Regions from separate parts of the Demetria terragena DSM 11295 genome, predicted to be linked through region 1. Evidence: predicted binding sites of a transcription regulator. Region 1 holds the regulator's gene; the other holds the start of a gene.
The links. Region 1 encodes LexA, which represses DNA repair genes until DNA is damaged. Its sites were predicted from a motif close to TCGAACANNTGTTCGA; they were not measured.

Region 1 (4,213 bases):
TTCTGGTACTGAACCGAGGTGATGTCCGCGCCACCGAGGTCCATATCGAACCCAGCGTCGCGCAGCGCCCGGATCTTGTCTTCCTCGCGCGCCTTGGTGTCAATGAACTCTTCGATGTCGGGGTGATCGACATCGAGCACGACCATCTTGGCCGCGCGGCGAGTGGCTCCGCCGGACTTGATCGTCCCCGCTGACGCATCGGCACCCCGCATGAAGGACACCGGGCCAGAGGCCGTCCCACCAGAGGACAGCAACTCCTTGGACGACCGGATTCGCGACAGGTTCAGGCCAGCGCCCGAGCCGCCCTTGAAGATGAAGCCTTCTTCTCGATACCAGTTCAAGATCGAGTCCATCGAGTCATCGACCGCCAGGATGAAGCACGCCGAAACCTGTTGTGGGCTCTTCGTGCCTACGTTGAACCACACCGGGCTGTTGAACGCGAACACCTGGTGCAGCAGCATCCAGGTCAGTTCGTGTTCAAAGACCTCGGCGTCGTCCTCAGTCGTGAAATAGCCGTACTCCCGACCAGCCTTGACATAGGTCAACACGACCCGGTCGATGAGCTGCTTCAGGCTGCGCTCACGCACGTCGGTACCCAAGGCACCGCGGAAGTACTTGGTCGTGACGATCGTCGAGGCGTTGACCGACCAGAAATCGGGGAACTCCACCCCACGCTGCTCGAAGATCGTCTCGCCGGTCTTCCAGTTCTGCTGGATGACGTCGCGCGCCTGCCAGGTCACCTCGTCGTAGGGGTGAACTCCTGGGGTGGTGAAGATGCGCTCGATCTTCAGGCCTTTGCCCTTGCGACGCGCCTGTGACGCAGCGCTGGTCGTCTCGGTCATGACGACTATCCCTTCATAAAAATCGAATCTCGGTCAGACGCGAGTACGACGCCCTCGCGCGGGGCCTGTTGTCTCGAACTAGCCCGGCGGTCCGTCTGAACTCGGCTCAATGCCGACCGCAGGACGCTCCGCGCGCAGCACCGTGATGGCTGCCTCGAAGTCCTCGGTGGATTCAAAGGCCTGATAGACGGAGGCGAACCTCAGGTAGGCAACCTCGTCGAGCTCTCGCAACGGGCCAAGAATCTCCAGGCCAACGTCGTGGGCATCGATCTCGGCCATGCCCTTGGCACGGATCGCTTCTTCAACCCGCTGCGCAAGAAGAGCCAACTCATCTTCGGTCACAGGACGGCCCTGGCATGCCTTGCGCACGCCCACCATCACCTTGTCCCGTGCGAAGGGCTCGCTCGCCCCGGACCGCTTGACCACCGTCAGACTGGCCGTCTCCATCGTGGAGAATCTCTTCCCGCACGACGGACATTGGCGACGTCGTTTGATGTGCGTTCCATCTTCAGAGGTGCGGCTGTCGACGACCCGCGAATCGTCATGACGACAGAACGGACAATGCATCGGCAAACACCTCCTCGGGCGACCACATCCGACTCCACTAGACCCAAAGTCGCCCGGCGGTCCCCCGACGGACGGCCCAACCTGTGGACAATCCTGTGGGTAACTCGTGGATAACGTGGGGACGAGATGTGGACTAGATGTGGACAACTCACAGCCATGTAACTACTAGATATAGCGATCCTAGATCGCGGCACCCCACCACGCAACATTGCCCAGGTCAGTGCGCGTGTCTACCGGATCGGCGCGCCTAGGGCGCCGGGATCTGCAACCTTTGCCCGGTGGACACCTGCGCGGAGTTGAGGTCGTTTGCCAGTTGCAGGTGTGCGATTGCGGCGCTCAGCGGCAACTCGGGAAGACGCTCGCGCGCTACATCAGACAGCGTCTGCCCCGGCCGCACGGTGACATCCTCGGACGCGGTCGGACCGCTCGCCCACGCCGAAACAGCCATGCCGCCCAGGATGGCGATGGCCAGGACCGTCACGAGCAGGGCGCGACGCCCTCGCGCCGTCAAGCGCACTGCGACTGCCGGCAGCGTCGTTGAGGTCGGGCGTGCGGGCACGTCTGAGACCAGGGCGAGATGGCGGCGACGCCGGGGTAGAGCCTGTGGCTGATCGAGCACGGGTGCGAGTGCGCTCATGGAGTCCTCCTGATGCTGTTGCGACGGGTTAACCGAACACCTGTCCGATCGGACGTGCGTACGAGGTATAGCACGTACGTTCGACGTCCACAAGCCGCCGCCATCACGAGAATGACGCGACACTCGCGTCGTACAGGTGTTTGATTGCGTTCGCTGAACTCCATACGCTGTGCTCATAGCGACAAGCCAAGCAGCGACCACCGACAAGCCCGCCGGCAAGCCCGCCGACAACGACTTCCTCGGAAACACCGGTGCCGCAGCAGGACGCCATAGATAAGGACGCCGACGATGGCCAAGATTCACCAGATGCCAGAGCCAGATGGCAAGGCACTGACCACCCGCCAACGCAAGGTGCTGCAGGTCATCCGCAGTTCAATCGACCGGCGTGGATACCCGCCCAGCATGCGGGAGATCGGCGAAGCCGTCGGACTCACGTCGCCGAGTTCGGTGGCGCACCAGCTCACGATGTTGGAGCGCAAAGGCTACTTGCGTCGGGATCCCATGCGACCGCGTGCGATCGAAGTCGTCTCGCCAGGACAACCCAAGCGCGAGCGGGGCTATCGCGGCAAGGCTGCGGCGAGTGCCGAGCTGGACTCGCCAGTCGATGAAACCGGAATCAACGACGAACGGCCAGAGGCCGAGTACGTGCCTGTCGTCGGCCGTATCGCCGCGGGTGGGCCGATTCTCGCCGAGCAAGCCGTCGAAGATGTCTTTCCCCTCCCCCGGCAACTCGTCGGCGAGGGCGATCTCTTTCTGCTCAAAGTCGTCGGCGATTCGATGATCGACGCAGCCATTTGTGATGGCGACTGGGTGGTGGTTCGGCAGCAGCCCAGCGCGAGCAACGGCGACATCGTGGCGGCGATGCTCGATCACGAGGCCACCGTCAAGACGTTCAAGCGGACTGACGGTCAGGTGTGGCTGCTACCGCATAACGAGGCATACGAGCCCATCGACGGGAACGACGCCACGATTCTCGGCAAGGTCACCGCGGTGCTGCGCCGGGTGTGACCGCTGCCACCAGTTGGGTCAGGGTGGCGCCAAGGGGACTCTCGAGTTTGACGGTCGTTTCGGCGTCGGCCCGGGTCACTCCTTGAGTGATGACCGCAACGGGGATCCGTTCACGCGCCGCGAACCGAGCGAAGCGGAAGCCAGACATCACCATCAGGGATGAGCCGAGCACCAGCAGACACGATGACTCGGCCACGGTGTCAAAACACTTCTGCACCAACGGTTTTGCCACGGATTCGCCAAACATGACGACGTCAGGCTTAAGCCTGTCTGAGCGACACACCACACACCTCGCCGTGGCAAAACCGGCCACCTGCTCGTCGGTCAGGAGCACGTCTCCGTCCGGGCGGATCTGTCCGGTCATGGCCTCACGATCGAAGCGCGGATTTGCCTGTCTGAGCCACTCATCCACGGTTGTCCGCGCGTAGGACTCGCCACAATCGACGCAGACCACGGCATCGAGGGAGCCGTGTAATTCGATGATCTCGTCGGCGCCACCTCGCTGATGCAGGCCATCGACGTTCTGGGTGATGATCCCTGTGGTCAGTCCCAAGCGTTGCAGGTCCGCGACGGCACGATGCCCGTCATTGGGTTCGGCGGCCGCGAACCGGGGGTATCCGACGAACGACCTGGCCCAGTAGCGCTGGCGCGCGTGCGGCGAGGCCAGGAGTTCGCTCACCGTCATGGGCGTCACTCGTCGCTCGCCATCGGCACCTCGATAGCCCGGAATGCCGGACTCGGTCGAGAGGCCAGCACCCGAGAGGATGCAGACCCGGCCTTCGGCGACGAGGTCCACCAGCGCAGCCCACTTCACTGGGTCGCCATCTCCTGGCGATGGAAAGGTCGCACACGGCACGACCTCAGTATCTCCGGTGTGGTCTCGACAAGCTCGACCGGCGTAGGTGCGCTCGACCACAACCCACGCCGGTCGAGTAGGCGAGCGCCCCCTTCCCCACGCCGGTCGAGTAGGCGAGCGCCCCAGCGCGAGCCGTATCGAGACCCCGGCGGGTCTCGACAAGCTCGACCAGCGTTAGAGAGCTAGACCGGCGTTGACGGGCCCGACAACAACCCACGCCGGTCGAGTAGGCGAGCGCCCCAGCGCGAGCCGTATCGAGACCCCCGGCAGGTCTCGACAAGCTCGACCGGCGTTAGAGAGCTC
Region 2 (4,213 bases), 410 kb from region 1:
CTGCAAACCGACGGCACAACGCCTCGAGCACCGCGCGGTCAAGCCGGTCCAGGCCCTGCTGGTCGACGTCGAACAGGTCGAGTGCGGCCTGGGCCGACGGGAGATCCACGACCGCGGCACCGTGAACCTGCGCATAGTCGCGTACGCGCCGCAAAAGACGGTTGGCAACCCGGGGCGTCCCGCGTGAGCGGCCGGCGATCTCGGCGATGCCTTGGCGAGTCCCTTCGACGTCGAGCAGTTGCGCGCTGCGCGTGAGGATGGTGGTGAGGTCATCGGCGGTGTAGTAGTCGAGGTGACCGGTGAAACCGAAGCGATCTCGCAGCGGCGCGGGAAGCAGCCCTGAGCGGGTGGTGGCGCCCACCACGGTGAAGGGCGGCAACTCCAACGGAATGGCCGTGGCACCGGGTCCCTTACCCACGATGACATCGACGCGGAAATCCTCCATCGCGAGATAGAGCATTTCTTCTGCCGCACGGGCCATGCGGTGGATCTCGTCGATGAAGAGCACCTCACCTTCAGCCAACGAGGACAAAATCGCCGCCAGGTCGCCGGCGTGCTGGATGGCAGGCCCGCTCGTGATCCTGATCGGCTGCTCGAGTTCGGCCGCAATGATCATTGCCAGGGACGTCTTGCCCAGACCGGGCGGCCCTGACATCAGGACGTGGTCGGGCGGCCGTCCGCGCCGACGCGCTGCCTCCAGGACCAAGCCCAGTTGGTCGCTGACGCGCGGCTGACCGGGAAAGTCGGCGAGTCGCCGAGGCCGCAGCGCCGCCTCGATGCGGCGCTCATCATCCTGGCCACCCGGGTCAACGATGCGCGCACCGTCGTACGACGCGTCGTAGGACTGGTCGTCGTATTCAGTGCTCACCGGCCCAACTCCCGCAAAGCCAACCGCAACAACTGGGCCACTTCGGTGACCTCAGGAGCGGCATCGGTGACCTTGGCAACGGCGTCGTCAGCCTGCTTGACGCTCCACCCAAGGCCTACGAGTGCCTCGCTCACTTGGACATCGCCTCGTGGGGCCGAGGTCGCCGTCACCGAGGCTCCACCGGTGCCGTCGGGAACGCCGACCTTGTCGCGTAACTCCAGCACGATGCGCTCGGCGCTCTTCTTACCGATACCCGGAATCTTGGTCAGAGCCACAAGATCCCCTGAGCCGATCGCGCCTTGCAAGGCATTCGGGTCGTGCACGGCCAACATGGCCAGCGCCAGTCGTGGGCCGACACCACTGACCGTCTGAACCTGCTCGAAAAGATCACGCTCTGCGGGCGTGCTGAAGCCGTACAACGTCAGGGAGTCCTCACGAACGACCAGTGAGGTCGCAAGTTGTGCTTCCTGTCCCGTTCGGACACTGGTCGCAACGGCAGGGGTGGTGTGGGTCAACATCCCCACGCCGCCGACCTCAACCACGACATGATCAAGACCAACGGTCAGCACGCGTCCGCGCACGCTGGAAATCATCGAGCAACTCTCCTTTTCTGCGCGGCAACCGCGGCCGCAAGACGATCCTGTGCCCCGCCTCGCCAGATATGACAAATCGCGAGGGCCAGGGCATCTGCCGCGTCCGCTGGGCGCGGCGCCACGTCCAAGCGCAGGATGCGCGTGACCATCGCGGTCACTTGAGCTTTGTCGGCCCGGCCGTTGCCTGTCACGGCCGCCTTGACCTCAGACGGGGTGTGCAGCGCCAGGGGAAGTCCACGTCGTGCTGCGGCGAGCATGGGGACAGCCGACGCCTGCGCGGTGCCCATGATGCCTTTGATGTTGGCCTTGGCGAACACTCGCTCGACGGCAACTGCATCGGGCTGATGACGTTCCATCCACTCGTCGATCTCGGTTTGGAGGGAGAGCAACCGCTCGGCCGGATCGTCCTGGGCCGGGGTCCGCACCACCCCGACGGCCACCATTCGCAGGGGCTGGCCTAGGCCACCGTCGACGATTCCTAAGCCGCATCTCGTCAGGCCAGGGTCGACGCCGAGCACTCGCACCGGTTGCACCTCGTCAGTCGCGTTCGCCGAACAGGTGTTCGGTTGTGACCGACCCTAGCCCGAGCGCACCACTGAGCACAGCAGGTCAGGGCGGCGCGTCGCCCCAGCCTCGCCACGACGAGACGGCATCAGTCCTCGTCGAGCTGGGCCAGAACCTCGTCAGACACGTCACCGTTGGCAAACACGTTCTGGACGTCGTCGCTGTCCTCTAGGGCTTCGATGACTCGGAACATCTTCTTGGCGCCGTCGGCATCCAATGGCACCTCGACGGTCGGCACGAAGGACGCTTCCGCGGAGTCGTAGTCAATGCCCGCGGCCTGCAGAGCTTCCCGGACGGCAACGAAGTCGGTGGCTTCAGACACGATCTCGAAAGACTCCCCCAGGTCGTTCACGTCCTCGGCGCCAGCGTCGAGCACCACTTCGAGAAGGTCGTCCTCGGTGGCGTCGGCCTTACCCTCCTGCGCCTTGGGGACGATAACCACGCCCTTGCGGTTGAACAGGTAAGCCACCGAGCCAGACTCAGCCATACTGCCGCCGTTGCGCGTCAGGGCCGTACGCACCTCGGCGACCGCGCGGTTCTTGTTGTCGGTCAGGCACTCGATGAGAACGGCGATACCGCCGGGCGCATAGCCCTCGTAGGTCAGCGCGAGGTAGTCGGCTCCCCCGGCCTCGGCCCCGGAGCCGCGCTTGACCGCACGATCGATGTTGTCATTCGGCACCGACGACTTCTTGGCCTTCTGTACGGCGTCGTACAGCGTGGGGTTTCCGGCCAAATCGCCGCCACCTTGGCGGGCCGCGACCTCGATGTTCTTGATGAGCTTGGCGAACAGCTTGCCTCGCTTGGCGTCAATGGCCGCCTTCTTGTGCTTGGTGGTCGCCCATTTGGAGTGGCCGGACACGAGGCGCTCCTTCGCTATTTCGATGACAGGTTGCCGCACAGAACCCTACCCGTGGTTGGCCGCTCGCCTCTCGCGCACCATGTCAACGAACAGTCCGTGCACGCGATAGTCGCTGCCAACCTCAGGATGAAACGCGGTAGCAAGCAGGTCTCCCTGTCGCACCGCGACGGCGCGCAACTCCCCAGCCTGCACGCGTACCTGCGCCAAAACCCCTACGCCTGGCCCGGCCGACTCGACCCAGGGCGCACGAATGAAGATGCCGCGCGTCGGACCGCCTTCCACCCCCTGAACCTCAACTTCACCTTCAAATGAATCCACTTGTCGCCCAAAGGCATTGCGCCGGACCGTCATATCGATGCCGCCAACGGTGGCCTGTCCTTCTTGCCCATCGAGGAGACGGTCAGCGAGCAGGATCATTCCGGCACAGGAACCGTAGGCGGGTAGTCCCGCGGCGATCGCAGCGCGCAACGGCTCTAGCAGATCGAAGGTGCGTAGCAGTCGGATCATGGTCGTCGACTCACCACCGGGGAGGACGATGCCGTCAACAGCAGCCAACTCGACAGGACGTCGAACGGGGATGGCATCGGCACCGGCGGCCGTGAGAGCAGTGAGGTGTTCGCGTACATCACCCTGCACAGCGAGCACGCCGATCGTCACTGGCTGGCCGCTCTCTACGCTGTGGCTGTGTCCCATGATCTCTCCATTCGCAGGCGCCGCTCGACCGACATGGCGCCTCTTGTCGCCTTGCTCGCCCGGCAGCAGCCAAGCACACGGTATCCACTGCGGTGGCCGCTGCCATTTCCGGCAGAGAACTTCGTTGCCCGTGCGAACGAGGAGCAGTCCTGGGTGGCCGAACGGGAGGGCGAGATCGTGGGCCACGTCGCGCTGACCAGCGTCCCCGAGGGACAACTCGCTGAGATCTGGTCCGCGGGCGCCCAGCGGCCACCCCATGAATTGGCCTGCGTCTCAGTGCTCTTCGTCGACGACCGGCTTGCCGGGACCGGCATCGGGGGCGCTCTGCTCGATACCGCGGTGACCGCTGCCCGCGGTGCTGGCCGTACGCCCGTGCTCGACGTGGTGCAAGCACACGGACCGGCGGTTGCGGTGTATCGCCACCGTGGCTGGGTGGAGGTCGGCACGGCCCGACCGTCCTGGCTGCCCGATGACGAACCGTCGATCCTGCTCATGATGTTGCCGAATGACCGGGCCGCCGCGGTCAGCGGAGAGTGACTCCCACATCGGCAGCCACAGCCTCAACCATCCGCGTGAGGCGACGGGTCCGATCCGGCATCGACGTCCGATAGTTCGCCAACGTCAGTAGTCCTGGGC

Region 2: a site for LexA is predicted at 2,012-2,027, ahead of ruvC (crossover junction endodeoxyribonuclease RuvC). Genes of this name have one in related genera too.

The regions. Positions count from the first base shown of each region.
Region 1 is NZ_AQXW01000004.1:695,957-700,169, forward strand. Features, by position in the region: gene F562_RS0107425 (vitamin B12-dependent ribonucleotide reductase) at 1-842, opposite strand, end outside; gene nrdR (transcriptional regulator NrdR) at 921-1,409, opposite strand; gene F562_RS18430 (LysM peptidoglycan-binding domain-containing protein) at 1,657-2,046, opposite strand; gene lexA (transcriptional repressor LexA) at 2,335-3,054, shown strand; gene F562_RS0107445 (Sir2 family NAD-dependent protein deacetylase) at 3,029-3,868, opposite strand.
Region 2 is NZ_AQXW01000004.1:283,036-287,248, forward strand. Features, by position in the region: gene ruvB (Holliday junction branch migration DNA helicase RuvB) at 1-868, opposite strand, end outside; gene ruvA (Holliday junction branch migration protein RuvA) at 865-1,461, opposite strand; gene ruvC (crossover junction endodeoxyribonuclease RuvC) at 1,458-1,994, opposite strand; gene F562_RS0105440 (YebC/PmpR family DNA-binding transcriptional regulator) at 2,114-2,884, opposite strand; gene pdxT (pyridoxal 5'-phosphate synthase glutaminase subunit PdxT) at 2,930-3,577, opposite strand; gene F562_RS18195 (GNAT family N-acetyltransferase) at 3,569-4,114, shown strand; gene F562_RS0105455 (aminoglycoside phosphotransferase family protein) at 4,101-4,213, opposite strand, start outside.